2 regions of the Edwardsiella piscicida genome follow, and region 1 is predicted to be linked to the other one. Evidence: riboswitches for the same ligand, from Rfam matches in the RefSeq annotation. Region 1 holds a riboswitch; the other holds the start of a gene.
What was found. A riboswitch is a leader RNA that binds a small molecule or an ion and turns the genes downstream of it on or off. The one in region 1 is predicted to bind fluoride.

Region 1 (7,884 bases):
CTCGGTCAGCCAGACGGTGAACGCCGGCGGCAGATCCCACTGTTCGGCGTAGCGCAGCACCAGCTCGCGCAAGGCCTCACCGTTGTAATCGATCAGTTCACAGGGCAGCAGCACCCAGCCTTTATCCGCGGCGCCGTCAAAGTGACAAAAGCGCTCATACAGCAGGCGCGTCAGCTTGGCCGGAAAGCTAGAAGGCGGGGCGTCGCTCAGGCGATCCTGCGGCGCATAGCTGATCCCCGCCTCCGTGGTATTGGAGAAGACAAAACGAATGTTCGGATCGCGCGCCAGCGCCAGAAATGCATCAAACTCGCGATAGACGTTCAACTCACGGTTAACGCTGCGGATCACCCGACTGGTCGATACCGCCTCTCCCCGTTCGTTCAACCCGCGCACGATGGTGGTATACAGACCGTCCTGGCAGTTCAGCGACGGCGGGAAATCGCTGTCGATCGGGCGGACCACCACGATCCCGGCATCCAGATCGGTATGTTCATTCAACAGATCCAGCTGCCAGTCGACGAAGGCGCGCAGGAAGTTACCCTCGCCAAACTGGATCACTTTATCCGGGTGCTGGCGGCCAGGAAAATCACGACGGTTCAGGGTTTGCATCAGGATCCACCTCAATAGCGGGCCCTCCGCCCTGCGGCGGCCCGTCACAGTCAAATTTGGATTTAGCGGCAGCGGGCGGCGAACGCCGGCTGCCGTAGGTCAGCGATTACAGCTCAATGGCGAAGTAGCTTTTCGCGTTGTCGAAGCAGATGTTCTTCACCATGCTCCCCAGCAGGGCAATATCGGCGGGCGCCTCACCCTGCGCGACCCAGCGCCCGATCATCTGGCACAGGATGCGGCGGAAATACTCATGACGGGTATAGGAGAGGAAGCTGCGGCTATCGGTCAGCATTCCCACAAAGCGGCTCAGCAGCCCCAGCTGCGCCAGCTGCGTCATCTGGCGCTGCATACCGTCTTTCTGATCGTTAAACCACCAGCCTGAGCCAAACTGCATCTTGCCCGGCATTCCCTCGCCCTGGAAGTTGCCGATCATGGTTCCCAGCACTTCGTTATCGCGCGGATTCAGGCAGTACAGAATGGTTTTCGCCAGTCCGCCGTTGCGGCTCTGGGCATCCAACAGACGCGACAGCGGCTGCGCGACCGGCGCATCGTTAATCGAATCAAAGCCGATATCCGCTCCCAGACGCGCAAACATCGGCGTATTGTTGTTGCGCAGCGCGCCGATGTGGTACTGCTGTACCCAGCCGCGCTGCTGATATTCGCGGCCCAAGAACAGCAGCACGGCCGTCTTGAACTGAGCGACCTCGGTCTCGCTCGGCGTACCGCCGCTCAGACGGCGGGCCAGGATCCCATCCAGGGTCGCATCATCCGCCTCGCCGTAGACCACCACATCCAGCGCGTGGTCAGAGACCTTACAACCGTGGGCGGCAAAGTAATCCATGCGCACCTTCAGCGCCTGACACAGATCGGCAAAGCGGGTGATATCGACGTCGGCCACGGCGCCCAGCTTCGCGATATAGTCAGAGAACAGCGCGGCATCGATATTAAACGCTTTATCTGGGCGCCAGCTTGGCAGCACTTTGGTCGTAAAGCTGCTGTCGGCGGCGATCGTCCGATGATGGCGCAGATCGTCGATCGGATCGTCGGTGGTGCCCACCATCTTCACATTCATCTGGCCCATGATGCCGCGCGCCGTAAAGCTATCCTCCGCCAGCATTCGGTTGCAGCGGGTCCAAATATCCTCGGCCGTCGCGGCAGACAGCAGCGTATCGGTGATGCCGAAGGGACGACGCAGCTCCAGATGGGTCCAGTGGTACAGCGGATTACCGATGGTGTGCGGCACCGTCTCGGCCCACGCCTGAAACTTCTCGCGATCGCTGGCCTCTCCGGTGCAAAAACGCTCCGCTACCCCGTTGGTGCGCATCGCACGCCACTTATAGTGGTCACCCTTTAGCCAGATGTCATACAGGTTTTTGAAACGATAGTTTTCGGCGATCTGCTCCGGCGGAAGGTGGCAGTGATAATCGAAAATAGGCTGTTCTGCCGCATAATCGTGGTACAAACGGCGGGCAAATTCGGTATCAAGCAAAAAATCTTCGGTCAAAAACGGAGACATAATCGGGGTTCCTCAGATGCGGTTGATGCGCTCGCACGGGGGCGCTAGCGGAAGTTATCACACCAATTTAAAAGTTAGTCCAGAACTTTATCCAGGTTTGCGGACTGCATGACAAAAAACGTCGCGTCACGGTGCTAAAAGCGCCATTCAGCTCACTTTCACGACCGTTGGTCATCCCAATTATTATTCAGCAATCCAATTATGGTTTTTGTGATAGCTCTCAACCTTTGAATCTGTATGACAAGTTATCTTAGCCGTCGCACTAACCCGGCTGTAGGTCAACCAATTTAGCCCATTGTGGTTTGGCCAATCATCCATCGGCGTACCGTCGCGGCGATCTCCGCACGCCCCCCAGCCACTGTCAGGGCCACGGGAGCGCTCGGTATACGCCAACCATGTCTTTCCAGCAGGAAAGTGAACGAGCACCCGCCGACGCGGATATGGGTCTTGGCCGCCCCGTATCCGTCACGCGTGCACTATCGGTAATACCTTAAACGGGGAGAGAGTTTAAATGCGTAAAATTAAAGGATTACGCTGGTACATGATCGGCCTGGTCACCATTGGTACGGTGCTAGGCTATCTGACGCGCAACGCCATTGCCGTGGCCGCACCCGCGCTGGAAGACACCCTGCACATCACAACCCAACAGTACTCCTATATCATCGCGACCTACTCTGCCTGCTATACCATCATGCAACCCGTGGCCGGGTACGTGCTGGATCTATTGGGTACCAAAGTCGGCTATGCGGTCTTTGCTGTACTCTGGGCGCTGTTCTGCATGGGAACGGCGCTGGCCAACAGCTGGGGTGGCCTGGCTATCGCCCGCGGCGCGGTAGGGATGGCCGAGGCCGCCATGATCCCGGCGGGTCTGAAAGCCTCGTCAGAGTGGTTCCCGGCCAAAGAACGCTCGATCGCCGTCGGCTATTTCAACGTAGGCTCCTCTATCGGCGGCATGATTGCACCACCGCTGGTGGTCTGGGCCATCATGGTCCACAGCTGGGAAATGGCCTTTATCATTACCGGTGCCCTGAGCCTGCTGTGGGCGATCGGCTGGCTTATCTTCTACAAGCAGCCCCAGGATCAAAAGCGCCTGAGCGACGAAGAACGCCAGTACATTCTGAGCGGTCAAGAGGCGCAGCATAAGGGCGATAACGCCACCCGCATGTCGGCCTGGCAGATTTTGCGTAACCGCCAGTTTTGGGGTATCGCCCTGCCGCGCTTCCTCGCAGAGCCGGCCTGGGGCACCTTTAACGCCTGGATCCCACTATTTATGTTTAAGGCCTACGGTTTCAATCTGAAAGAGATCGCCATGTTCGCCTGGATGCCGATGCTGTTCGCCGATCTGGGCTGCGTCATCGGCGGCTACCTGCCGCCGCTGTTTCAGAAGTACTTCAACGTCAACCTGATCGTCTCCCGTAAGCTGGTCGTCACACTGGGTGCCGTACTGATGATTGGCCCCGGCATGATCGGTCTGTTCAGCAGCCCGTATATCGCCATCGCCCTTCTGTGCATCGGCGGATTTGCCCATCAGGCGCTCTCCGGCTCGCTGATCACGCTCTCTTCCGATGTCTTTGGCCGCAATGAGGTCGCCACGGCCAACGGCCTAACCGGCATGGCAGCCTGGACCGCCAGTACCCTGTTTGCCTTAGTGGTCGGCGCGTTGGCCGATACCCTGGGCTTCAGCCCGCTGTTCGCCGCCCTGGCCGTCTTTGATCTGTTGGGCGCCCTGATCATCTGGACCGTACTGCAAAACCGTACCGCCAACGATCCGCAGCCGATCCCTCGCCCGGCTAACGCAAACGCCTAACCTATTCATGTCAAAGGGTCCCCCCGCGGGCGGACCCTTTTCCGCACGGATTTTGTCCACGAAGGCTCACACTCTGTATGCTTGCCGCTGGTGACTGCCCGATGAAAGTGGTATAACAACTCGCACCGTGGCCCTGAGCCACCCGCGTTACCAACCCTAGCCGAGCACGAATATGGAATGCACGAGACTCTACCAACAGCTTGCCGCCGAACTGAAACAGCGCGTTGAAGGCGGCGTTTATCCCGTCGGCGATAAGTTGCCCGCCGAGCGTTTTATCGCCGAAGAGATGGACGTCAGCCGTACCGTCGTGCGGGAGGCCATCATCATGCTGGAGGTCGAAGGCTATGTTGAGGTGCGTAAAGGCTCCGGCATTCATGTCATCAATAATCAGCCCAAGTCGCTGATTCAGCCGGACAACGCCATTGAGTTTGCCAGCGCCGGACCGTTCGAACTGCTGCAGGCGCGCCAGCTTATTGAAAGCAATATCGCCGAATTTGCCGCGACCCAGGTTACCAAGCAGGATATCGTCGCGCTGATGGAGATCCAGGAGCGGGCGCGCCAGGAAGATCGCTTCCGCGACTCGGAGTGGGATCTCAAGTTCCACGTCCAGGTGGCTTTGGCGACCCAGAACAGCGCCATGGCCACCATCGTAGAAAAGATGTGGAGCCAGCGTACCCATAATCCCTACTGGCTAAAGCTGCACGAGCATATCGATGACAAATCGATCGAAAGCTGGTGCGAGGATCACGATAAAATTCTTAAGGCGCTGATCCGTAAAGATCCCTATGGCGCCAAAATCGCCATGTGGCAGCACCTGGAGAACACCAAGCAGATGCTGTTCCACGCCACGACCGACGACTTTGAGTTCAACGTCGATCGCTACCTGTTTGCCGAGAACCCCGTCGTGCATCTTGACGCGGTGGCCAACGGCGGTAAGTAATCCCCATTGTATCTGAGATAAATAGGCTCCTATAATATCTACCGGTGATGGTGTTCCACCTTTAATTCAAAAAATGAATTAAAAACCGCCGGGGATAGCCGGCAGCGCGAGCCGATATGGGTCGCACTGCCGTCGTAGCGAGCAACCTCGCCTAATCCTGTGCTGATGACGCCTGGCAAAACGGTGTGTTTCCCATTAATTAATGGGTGGCCTGCGTTTGCCCGGCGAGATCGTTTTCCGTGGCCTGCGCATTCCCCCAGCTTAGGTTTGTAAAGGAGTCTGCCATGAATTATGGCCTCACGCTGCTGGTCGTCGCCTGCGGCGGCGCGCTCGGCGCCATTAGCCGTTTTCAAATCACCAACTGGTTCAGCGCGTGGTTTGGCAGCGGTTTTCCCTACGCCACGCTCACGGTCAACGTCATTGGCTGCTTCATCATGGGGGCGTTGGTCTCAATGCTGAACAGCGGTACCCTGATCGCGCCGCACTGGCGCCCGCTGATTGGCGTTGGCTTTCTCGGTGCGCTGACCACCTTTTCCACCTTCTCATTTGATACATTCGCCCTGTTTAGCGAAGGTTTCTGGATGAAGGCGATGCTAAACGTCGTACTCAATCTGATCCTGTGTATGGCGGCCGTGAGCGCAGGTTACTATCTGTTACTGTCCCGCAGCGCCTGACGCGCTGGTAGCGGATAATCCGCGCCATATCAGTCCATTCCGGCGATTTTGTAGGACAAAACCGCCGGAGAAAAAACATCGGATTTCACCTGATTTGGCCAGGAAACCCCCATTTTGTGCTGTCTCCAGGTGGGCGATTTTGCTAAAGTGAGCGCCTGTTTTTCTGTCTGTATCCGGAAACGACAAAATATTGAAGCGTGTAACCTCTGCCTCTCTGCTGCTGTTACTGTGTTGCTGGGCCGCCACGGCCATCGGCAAAATAGGCGCATGGCATTCTCAGGCCGTCACCACGCTTCCGCTGAGCCAGTTTCCCTGCAATACGGCGGTCTTCAGCGAAAACTACCGCGATCCGGCGGGCAGCCACTGCCTGAGCCGGATACCGCACAATCGTAAGATCACCGCGCTGATCCGACTGCATATCTGCGGCGGCAGCGAGGTGGTGCGCAACGGCCTTATCCCACCGGACGTCCCGCCGCCGGAGACCCGTCAGCCCTATCGCCCCCAGGCGCCGGGCAACGACGGCCACTATGCGCGCCTATCGCGCATTCTGCTGCGAACGCTGCAGCTACCGCCCCACCAAAATCGGCTGGGGGGATGGAAAGAGAGTAATATCCTTTACCGCGGTCAGGTCACCTATCACCCAGCGCTCGCCTAAACTGACGGTGTTGTATCAGGTGATACGTTAGCGGATCGCCCGGCGCTATCACAGCGCCAGACCGGCAAACGATCTCCGAGGTTTCTGCTAGGAATTCGCGATGGATATTATTAGAGAATTAATCACTGCCCTGTGGCATCAGGACTATGAGACGCTGGCGAACCCTTCGCTGGTCTGGACGATTTACGGCATTCTGTTCGTGATCCTTTTTCTGGAAAACGGCCTGCTGCCAGCGGCTTTCCTGCCCGGAGACAGTCTGCTTATTTTGGTCGGGGTGCTGATCGCCCGCGATACCATGGATTTTCCGCTGACGCTGCTGGTGCTGACCTCCGCCGCCAGCCTCGGCTGCTGGGTGGGCTACCTACAGGGACGCTGGCTGGGCAATACCCACTTAGTCCAGAAATGGCTTTCACATCTGCCCGCCCACTACCATCAGCGTGCTCACCAGCTGTTCCATCGCCATGGCCTGGCCGCGCTATTGATTGGGCGCTTTCTCGCCTTCGTTCGCACCCTTCTGCCGCTGATTGCCGGCCTCTCCGGGCTGAACGGTCCGCGCTTTCAGTTCTTCAACTGGATAAGCGGCCTGCTGTGGGTGTTGATCCTAAGCTCCCTGGGCTATGTGCTGGGCAAAACGCCGCTGTTCCTACGCTATGAGGATCAGCTGATGAACCTGCTGATGCTGCTGCCGCTGGTGCTGCTGGTCTTTGGCCTGTGCGGTTCCCTGCTGGTGCTGTGGCGGAAAAAACACGCCCATGCCACCGGTAAAAGCCCGAGGAAATGACGTGAACCAGGCAAACTCACAGCCATTTACCCGTCGGCAGGGTTGGAAACGCATGTTGGGCCTACTACTGTTCATCGTCGCCGCCCTCACGGCGGTGATCTTACCGCAGCTGGGCCATAAAGAGGTCTCCCTGCAGATCCGGGCGACCCACAGCGGCCTGGCCACGCCCGACGGCTTTTTTGTCTATCAAAAGCTGGACGAGAACGGCGTCAGCATCACCAGCATCACCCCGGACAGGGAGGGGCTGGTGGTACGTCTGGCGCACCCCGAACAGCAGGCGCTGGCGCTGCAGGTGCTGCAGCGTGAGCTGCCGCCCGGCTATAGCATCGCTGATAAAATCCTGCATCGCTCGCTGTTTCATAAGAGCGAACGCCCCGCCGCCGCCCTTTCTTACAGCGCTGGCCGCAACAGCTAATCCCCGGCGGGAAGAGACTTTCCCGCACCGCTCCTCCCGCTTGGGCTAAAAGTGAGATTATTTCCGCCCATAGGGTGCCCAAGAACAACTATGATAGAGGATGGAGGGGCGATCTCTGCCTGGCAGAATCCCTGCGGCGCGACGCTGACCGTCTACAATATATGACGACAAAGCTAAGTTATTACAGAATGTTATCTAGATATACCCTTTGCACTCTCTGTAAAAGCCCGCTATGTTGAAAGTCCTAATCAGTAACGTGAAGGAGCGTAAGAATGACTAACGATTCCACCGCTGAACATCTGCGTGCCGAGCTGAAGTCCCTGGCTGACGCGCTGGAAGATGTGCTCAACTCATCCACCGATAAGCCCAAGGCCGAACTGGAAAAACTGCGCGCCCGCGCCCATGACGCGCTGCACAACAGCCGTGAACGCCTGAGCCAGGCCGGTGAAAACGTGGCGACCCAGACCCGGGAAATGGCCGGGCGAGC
Region 2 (7,884 bases), 1.8 Mb from region 1:
GCGCGCAGGCCAGGGAGACGCCCAAAATCGCGTTGGCCCCCAGCGCCGATTTATTATCGCTGCCGTCCAACGCCAGCATGCGGGCGTCCAGCGCCGCCTGCTCACGCACGTCAATCCCCTGCAGGGCGCTGCGGATCGGGCCGTTAACGTGCGCGATCGCCCGCAGCACGCCGCGACCGCCAAAGCGTCCCGGATCGCCGTCGCGCAGCTCTACCGCCTCGCGCGATCCTGTGCTGGCGCCGGAGGGCACCGATGCGCGCGCCCATGCGCCGCCCTGCGCCATCACATCCACTTCTACCGTCGGGTTTCCGCGCGAATCCAGGATCTCCCGAGCCACGAGACTCTCGATTAAAAAGCTCATGCTGTCCTCCCGCCCTTAAAGGTGTTTAACCAGAACGTCGGTCTCAAGACCATTGATAAAATCGAACGAGGTAGAAACAAATTTGGCCAGCGCGCGATTATGGTGACCCAGCATCAATAAGTCGACCTGCTGACGGGTAACGAACTCACGCAGATCGTCCAGCGCATCCATGGAAACGATCTGCTCGGCATCGATCGGGTAGTCCTGCTGGTGCACCAGCGACATCAGCACCTGACGGGCATCATTAAGGCTCTGCTGCTCCATCCGCGTCAGATTGACATCCAGCATGCCGCGCAGCGCGGCCAGATCGCCGCTGATATGCCCCAGCGTCAGCTGGGCATCGTTTTGCCGGGCAACCTGACAGGCATGCGGCAGCAGCCGCTCACCGTCGTGGCGGCCATGAATCAAAACCAGAACATGGTGATATATTTTCATTGGGAAACCTCATTTCACATCAGGTGGGCGCCGATCCAAGGAAGGATCTCTTTCTTACGGCTCAGCATGCCGGGCAGCGCCTGTACGGGAAGCGACGTACCGTCGCGGGCGACGCGATAAAGGTCGGTATGACGGCGACGGATATCGCTGACCGCCAGCATCACGTAGTCCAGCGCCTGCTCGCGGCAGCGCTGTCGCATGCAGGCCAGCAACGGTGCCAGCTGGTCGGAAAGTTGCGTGGGCGAGGCGACCTCGAGCTGCGCCACCTCCAGGGTATAGGCGCCAACCACGAAGCGCTTGAGATCTTTCTCCAGCAGCCCCTCGGGGGTATAGCCATCCAGGCAGGTCTTTGCCGCCAGCAGGCCATCCAGGAAGGTCTTATCATCGAGGTCGCTCAGCGGGATCAGCGCGGCGACCGCGCGGCGATCCGCCTCGGTCGTGGTAGCAGAAATCAGGCCGACGGTATCGCTCAGAATAGCGCCCAGCAGCAGCGTGGACTGGCGCCGATCCGGCACCATGGCGTACTCCTGGGTCATGATCTGCCACAGCAGGGTTGCCGTACTGCCCACCCGGCGGATCCAGGCATCGATCGGGTCGGCGCTGGTCAACGAGCCTAGCCGGTGGTGGTCGATCAGCCCCAGCAGACGGCACGCCGTCAGCCCCGCGGGCCCCTGTTCGGCGTCGCTGAAATCGACCAGCCAAACATCCCGGCCATCCAGCGGCTCCGTCAGCGGCGCCGGCGCATCACACCCGGCCTGCTGCAGAATATAGGCCGTCTCATGGTTTATCTCGCCCAGGCGCCAGGCCGTCGCGGGCAGGCCGCGCGCCGTCAGCCACTGGGCGGTCACCAGCGCGCTGCAGATGCTGTCACTGTCGGGGTATTTATGGCCAAAAACGTAGATCATCTCTCCTCCGTCACGATCGAATAGCCACAGGGAGTAGGCACAAGCGCAGAAAAAAAAGCAGCACTGATGCCGCCGTTCCCGTGGAACGGTTGTCATCAGGCGTCATCATCCGTAATCAGATTACGGCGGTTGGAATAGGGGTGGCACGCCATCACTCGGGGTTAGCTAACCCGTTTTGCCGGGCGATGGCAAGGGAGAGAGTATTACAAAGCGTGTCCGCCGGCGGGCTCCGGCCGCCGACAGGCGTCGCACAGCGCGGGCCATACCGCCATGGTCGCGGCCACGATCGCCTGCAGATCGGCGCAGTCAGCGCCTTCGCGAGCCCGCACCGACATCCCCTGGATCACGCAGCACAGGTAGCGCGCCAGCCCCTGTGCGTCGCTGTGCGCCGGCAGCTCTCCCTGCGCCTGACGCAGCTGGAGAAAACGGGCCAGCATCGCCTCCTGTACCGGCTGACGGCTCTTCAGCACCTGGCTGACCTTATCCGAACAGCGGGTCTGCACCATCGAGGCGCAGATGATAAAGCAGCCGCTGGGCGTATCGCCGCTGGTAAAGCAGTTTGCCGTCACGCTCAGGTAGTTGTGAATCGTCTCGGCCAGCGGCAGCGTCACGTTAAACAGCAGACGGTCGTACTTGTCCTCGTTACAGGCGGTGTAGTACTCCACCACGGCACGAAACAGCCCCTCTTTGTTCTCAAACTCGGCGTACAGCGTCGGCGCCTTGGCACCGGTGGCCTCCACCAGATCCGCAAGGGAGGTGGCTTCATAGCCCTGACGCCAAAACAACTCTAGCGCCTTACGCAGCGCCACTTCCCTGTCAAACACCTTTGGACGGCCGCGCCCGGCGCGCTTACAGGATGTATGTTCAGTTGCCATTCCCTTTTCTACACCTCACTGACTGGATCTCACGCTAAAGGTAGCCCTCCGCCCCTGAATATGCAAACCGCGGCGCACCGGGAGTGCAGGCGGAAAAAGGGACGCGGACGCCCTGCGCGGACATCAATATCTTTTTGTTAACAAACATAGAGTTAACAAATTTATTAATAAGCGTTAATAAAAAGTGTTGACGCCGCTTTGGCGACGGAATTACCATTAAATTAACGATCGTTAAAATAATAGATAAACGACGCCGTATACCATAGCGTCACTGCGATCGTAACCGTGATGACACGTCAACGCATTCATGTCCCCAGGCGATGCCCGCCCGCGCCGTGTCACCGACCATCGCACAAAAAAGTAAGGTGATTGCCATGTACAATACCGATTTTATCAGCGCACTGCGCACCTGGATCGACAGCAACGTTGCCGCTATCTCATCCCTTGACGACGTGGCGGCACGCGCCGGTTACTCCAAATGGCACCTGCAGCGCATGTTTAAAGCGCACACCGGCGTTCGGCTGGGGGAGTATATCCGCAATAAAAAGCTGGATGAATCGGCCCGTCGGCTAAAAGTCTGCCAGGGTTCGATTCTCGACATCGCCCTGTCGATGGGCTTTGACTCCCAACGCTCCTTTACCCGCTCTTTCAAGCGGCGCTTTGACGTGACGCCGGGCGTATGGAAGAAAGAGGTGACGGCGGGAAAACCGCTGGATCGCGCCGCCTGAACGGCGGCGGCGATCGGCCCGTCGCAGACACAGTCTCACCACTGTCTCCGCGACGGGTTATTCTGACACACCGAATGGCTTAGCGCCCTTCGGTACGCCCTTTACCCTGCTCGGCCGGACGGCGCGGGCGGCGATTCTGCCCCTGACGCGGCGCCGCGTTACGCGGTCCCTCCGCGCGACGCCCCTGCCCCGGACGCTCCGTACGACCGCTGTTCTGACGCCCACCCTGGCGGCCATTCTGAATCGGCTCAGCCTTAATGGTCGGATCCGGCTCATAGCCCTCAATGGCCATGCGCGGAATCGGGCGCTTCAGCAGGCGTTCGATATCGCGCAGCAGCTTATGCTCATCCACGCAGACCAGCGACAGCGCCTCACCGGTCGCCTGGGCCCGCCCGGTGCGGCCGATACGGTGCACGTAGTCCTCCGGCACGTTGGGCAGCTCATAGTTCACCACGTAAGGCAGCTGATCGATATCCAGGCCGCGCGCGGCGATATCCGTCGCCACCAGCACCCGAATATCACCGCTCTTAAAGTCCGCCAGCGCGCGGGTACGTGCGCCCTGGCTTTTGTTGCCGTGGATCGCCGCCGCGCTGATGCCGTCTTTATTCAGCTGCTCCGCCAGGTGGTTAGCGCCGTACTTGGTACGGGTGAAAACCAGCACCTGACGCCAGTCCCGGGTGCCGATCAGGAAAGAGAGCAGCTCGCGCTTACGCTTCTTATCCACCAGATGCACGTGCTGCGTCACCAGCTCTGACGCGGTATTGCGGCGCGCCACTTCCACCTCGGCCGGGTTATGCAGCAGCGACGCCGCCAGCGCCTTGATCTCATCGGAGAAGGTGGCGGAAAACAGCAGGTTCTGCCGCTTGGCCGGCAGGCGAGCCAGCACGCGGCGAATGTCGTGAATAAAGCCCATATCCAGCATCCGATCGGCTTCATCCAGCACCAGGATCTCGACCTGAGACAGATCCACCGCATTCTGATGGGCCAGATCCAGCAGACGCCCCGGCGTCGCCACCAGCACATCCACGCCGCCGCGCAGCTTCATCATCTGCGGGTTAATGCTCACGCCGCCGAACACCACCAGCGACCGCAGCGGCAGATGACGGCTGTACTCGCGTACGTTTTCACCGATCTGCGCCGCCAGCTCGCGGGTCGGCGTCAGGATCAGCGCCCGCACCGGGCGGCGTCCCTTACCATTTTTGGGATTCTGGTGCAGCAGCTGCAGCAGCGGCAGCGTAAAGCCGGCGGTCTTACCGGTGCCGGTCTGGGCACTGGCCATCAGATCGCGACGCTGCAGCACCAGGGGAATGGCCTGCTGCTGGATTGGGGTCGGATCACGATAGCCCTGCTCTTCCACAGCGCGTAACAGTTCGGCACACAGGCCAAGGGAATCAAAAGACATGAAAAACTCCAGACCCGCCCGCTCCCTGTGCTACAGGGATGCAGTTTCCGGACAGGCGTATCAGACGAGGCAAAGCAAGAATTACCACGAGGACAGGCACAAACTGCAGGTACATAATTGGCGTACAGTGTAACAGCATACGCCCGCGCTGTCTGCTCCCCATTGCGCTCCCGTCATCCGCTTTACAGCGGCGAAAAAAGCGCCTAAAGTTAATCAATCATATGATTGACTTTTAACGAGGTCGCGATGAAAACGCCCCGCGCCAACGAGGCGCTGGCCAGCGCAACGCCCCGCGGCGAACAGGCGCGCCAGGCCCTGATCGATGCCGGGCTGACCCTGTTTGCACAGCGGGGACTGGAGGGCGCTACCACCCGCGATATCGCGCTGGCCGCTGGGCAGAATATCGCCGCCATCACCTACTACTTTCACTCCAAGCAGGGGCTCTATCTGGCCGTCGCCCAGTGGATTGCCGATACCCTTAACGCCAGCTTTCACCCCCTGCGCACGGAGTGTGAGCGCTTTCTGAGTCGGTCCGACGCAACGCCGCAGGCCTACCTGGCGCTGATCCAGCGCGCCATCGCTCACCTGTGTCACCTGATGACCCAGCCGCAGACCCTGCACCTGAGCCAGATTATCTCTCGGGAGCAGATGCTGCCCAGCGCCGCCTCGCCCATTCTGCACGATCAGTTTATTTCGCCGCTGCACACCCTGATGACCCATCTGGTGGCCGGCTATGCCGGGCTAGACGCGACGCAGCCAACGGCGGCGCTGCACACCCATGCGCTGCTCGGCCAGGTGCTGGCCTTTCGCATGGCGCGTGAAACCATACTGAACCGCACCGGCTGGCCCCAGATAGGCCCGGCCCAGGCGCAGGCGATCCATGAGGTCGTGCAGCTGCACACCGAGCTGCTGATGAACGGGCTGCGTCAACGCGGCGCCGTCGGGAACGTGAGGAAAACATCATGAATAAAAGGCGCATCACAGGCGTGGTCATCGGCGTCGTACTGGTTGCCCTGGCCGCCGCGGGATATTACTACTACCGTAGCCAACAGGATCAGCCGCTGACGCTGTACGGCAACGTCGATATCCGCACCGTCGATCTCGGGTTCCGCGTCAGCGGCCGTCTGGCATCCCTGAGCGTCGATGAGGGTGCCGCGGTAAAACCGGGGATGCTGCTGGGTCGACTGGATGACGCCCCCTATGTCAACGCCCTGAACGAGGCACGCGCCAACGCCGCCGCCGCGCAGGCCAACCTCGCGCTGCTGCAGGCCGGCTACCGTAGCGAAGAGATAGCCCAGGCCCAGGCGGCCGTCGCCCAGGCCGACGCCAACTACCGCTATGCCCAGAGCTTCCTCGATCGTCAGCAGGGGCTGTGGGCCAGCCGCGCCGTATCGGCCAACGAACTGGACAGTGCGCGCACCAACCGCAACCAGGCGCGCGCCCAGCTGCAGCAGGCACGCGATAAGCTGGCGCAGTACCAGGCCGGTAACCGCCCGCAGCAGATAGAACAGGCCCAGGCTCAGCTGCAGCAGGCCCAGGCCGCTCAGGCGCAGGCCGAGCTGAACCTGCACGACACCGCGCTGTTCGCGCCCTCCGCCGGTACGGTAATGACCCGCGCCGTCGAACCAGGCACCATGCTGGCCGCCGGAAACACGGTATTCAGCGTTGCCCTGACCCGCCCGGTCTGGGTGCGCGCCTATGTCGACGAGACCCACCTGAACCAGGCCATTCCCGGTACCCAAATCGACCTGTATATCGACGGCCGCCGCCAGCCCTACCATGGCACCATCGGGTTCGTCTCCCCGACCGCCGAGTTTACGCCAAAAACCGTGGAAACCCCGGAGCTGCGCACCGCGCTGGTCTATCGCCTGCGCGTGATCGTCAACGACGCCGACGATGCGCTGCGCCAGGGAATGCCGGTCACCCTGCGCTTTGCCCCGGCGCAGCGCTAGCGGAGCCGATCATGGAGAGCCGCTATATTACGCTGGAGGGGCTGGAGAAACGCTTTGACGGGCTGGATCGCCCGGCGGTGGCCAGCCTGACGATCCGCATCGCCAGCGGCGCCGTCATGGGGCTGGTCGGGCCGGACGGCGCCGGCAAAACCACGCTGATGCGCATCCTGGCCGGACTGCTGAAGCCCAGCGCCGGGCACGTCAGCGTCGTCGGTCTCGATCCCCTCCGTCAGGATCGCCAGTTGCACGCCATCCTGGGCTATATGCCGCAGAAGTTTGGCCTGTATGAAGATTTAACGGTGATGGAGAACCTGAACCTGTACGCCTCGCTGCGCGGCGTCATCGGCGCCGAGCGTCAGCGTACCTTTGCGCGGCTGCTGGCGTTTACCTCGCTGGCGCCCTTCACCGATCGCCTGGCCGGCAAGCTCTCCGGCGGCATGAAGCAGAAGCTGGGGCTGGCCTGTACCCTGATAGGATCGCCGCAGGTGCTGCTGCTGGACGAGCCGGGCGTCGGGGTCGATCCCATCTCGCGCCGAGAGCTATGGCGTATGGTACACACCCTGGCCGACGACGGGATGCTGATCCTGTGGAGCACCTCCTATCTGGACGAAGCCGAACAGTGCCGGGAGGTGCTGCTGCTCAACGAAGGGCGCCTGCTGTACAGCGGCGCCCCGCAGCAGCTGACCCAGCGCATGGCCGGGCGTACGCTCCTGCTGCGCGCGCCCGGCGTCTCCCACCGCCGTCTGCTGCAGCGGGCCATCACCCTGCCGATGGTCAGCGACGGCGTGATCCAGGGGCAATACCTGCGCCTGATCCTGCGGGCGGGCTGCGACCATCGGCAGATCCCCGCGGCGCTCGGCCTCGCCCAGGCCGAGCTGCAGGAGGCCGAGCCACGCTTTGAAGACGCCTTTATCGATCTGCTGGGCGGCGGGCCGCACCAGGCCTCGGCGCTGGCCGACATCATGCCGCAGGTCGACGCCGACCCCGCGCAGACGGTGATCGAGGCGCAGGCGCTGACCAAGAAGTTCGGCAGCTTCGCCGCCACCGACCACGTCGACTTTCAGGTCAAGCGCGGTGAAATCTTCGGCCTGCTTGGCCCCAACGGCGCGGGCAAGTCCACCACCTTCAAGATGATGTGCGGTCTGCTGGTGCCCACCAGCGGCCACGCGCTGGTGCTCGACATGGATCTGAAGACGGACTCCGGACGAGCGCGCCAGCACCTGGGC

Region 2: another riboswitch for fluoride. It lies ahead of L1P05_RS11080 (DHH family phosphoesterase); the one in region 1 lies ahead of crcB (fluoride efflux transporter CrcB).

Annotation. Positions count from the first base shown of each region.
Region 1 covers NZ_CP090968.1:472,262-480,145, reverse strand. The annotation lists gene L1P05_RS02165 (tagaturonate reductase) at 1-609, opposite strand, end outside; gene uxaC (glucuronate isomerase) at 716-2,125, opposite strand; gene L1P05_RS02155 (MFS transporter) at 2,637-3,932, shown strand; gene exuR (transcriptional regulator ExuR) at 4,105-4,872, shown strand; fluoride riboswitch at 4,907-5,054, shown strand; gene crcB (fluoride efflux transporter CrcB) at 5,157-5,546, shown strand; gene L1P05_RS02140 (hypothetical protein) at 5,737-6,201, shown strand; gene L1P05_RS02135 (DedA family protein) at 6,302-6,982, shown strand; gene mzrA (EnvZ/OmpR regulon moderator MzrA) at 7,035-7,397, shown strand; gene L1P05_RS02125 (ElaB/YgaM/YqjD family protein) at 7,670-7,884, shown strand, end outside.
Region 2 covers NZ_CP090968.1:2,441,227-2,449,110, forward strand. The annotation lists gene eno (phosphopyruvate hydratase) at 1-361, opposite strand, end outside; gene L1P05_RS11075 (universal stress protein) at 377-796, opposite strand; gene L1P05_RS11080 (DHH family phosphoesterase) at 811-1,701, opposite strand; fluoride riboswitch at 1,791-1,866, opposite strand; gene corR (copper stress response transcriptional regulator CorR) at 1,905-2,576, opposite strand; gene L1P05_RS11090 (helix-turn-helix domain-containing protein) at 2,951-3,304, shown strand; gene rhlE (ATP-dependent RNA helicase RhlE) at 3,384-4,706, opposite strand; gene L1P05_RS11100 (CerR family C-terminal domain-containing protein) at 4,953-5,672, shown strand; gene hlyD (secretion protein HlyD) at 5,669-6,658, shown strand; gene L1P05_RS11110 (ATP-binding cassette domain-containing protein) at 6,670-7,884, shown strand, end outside.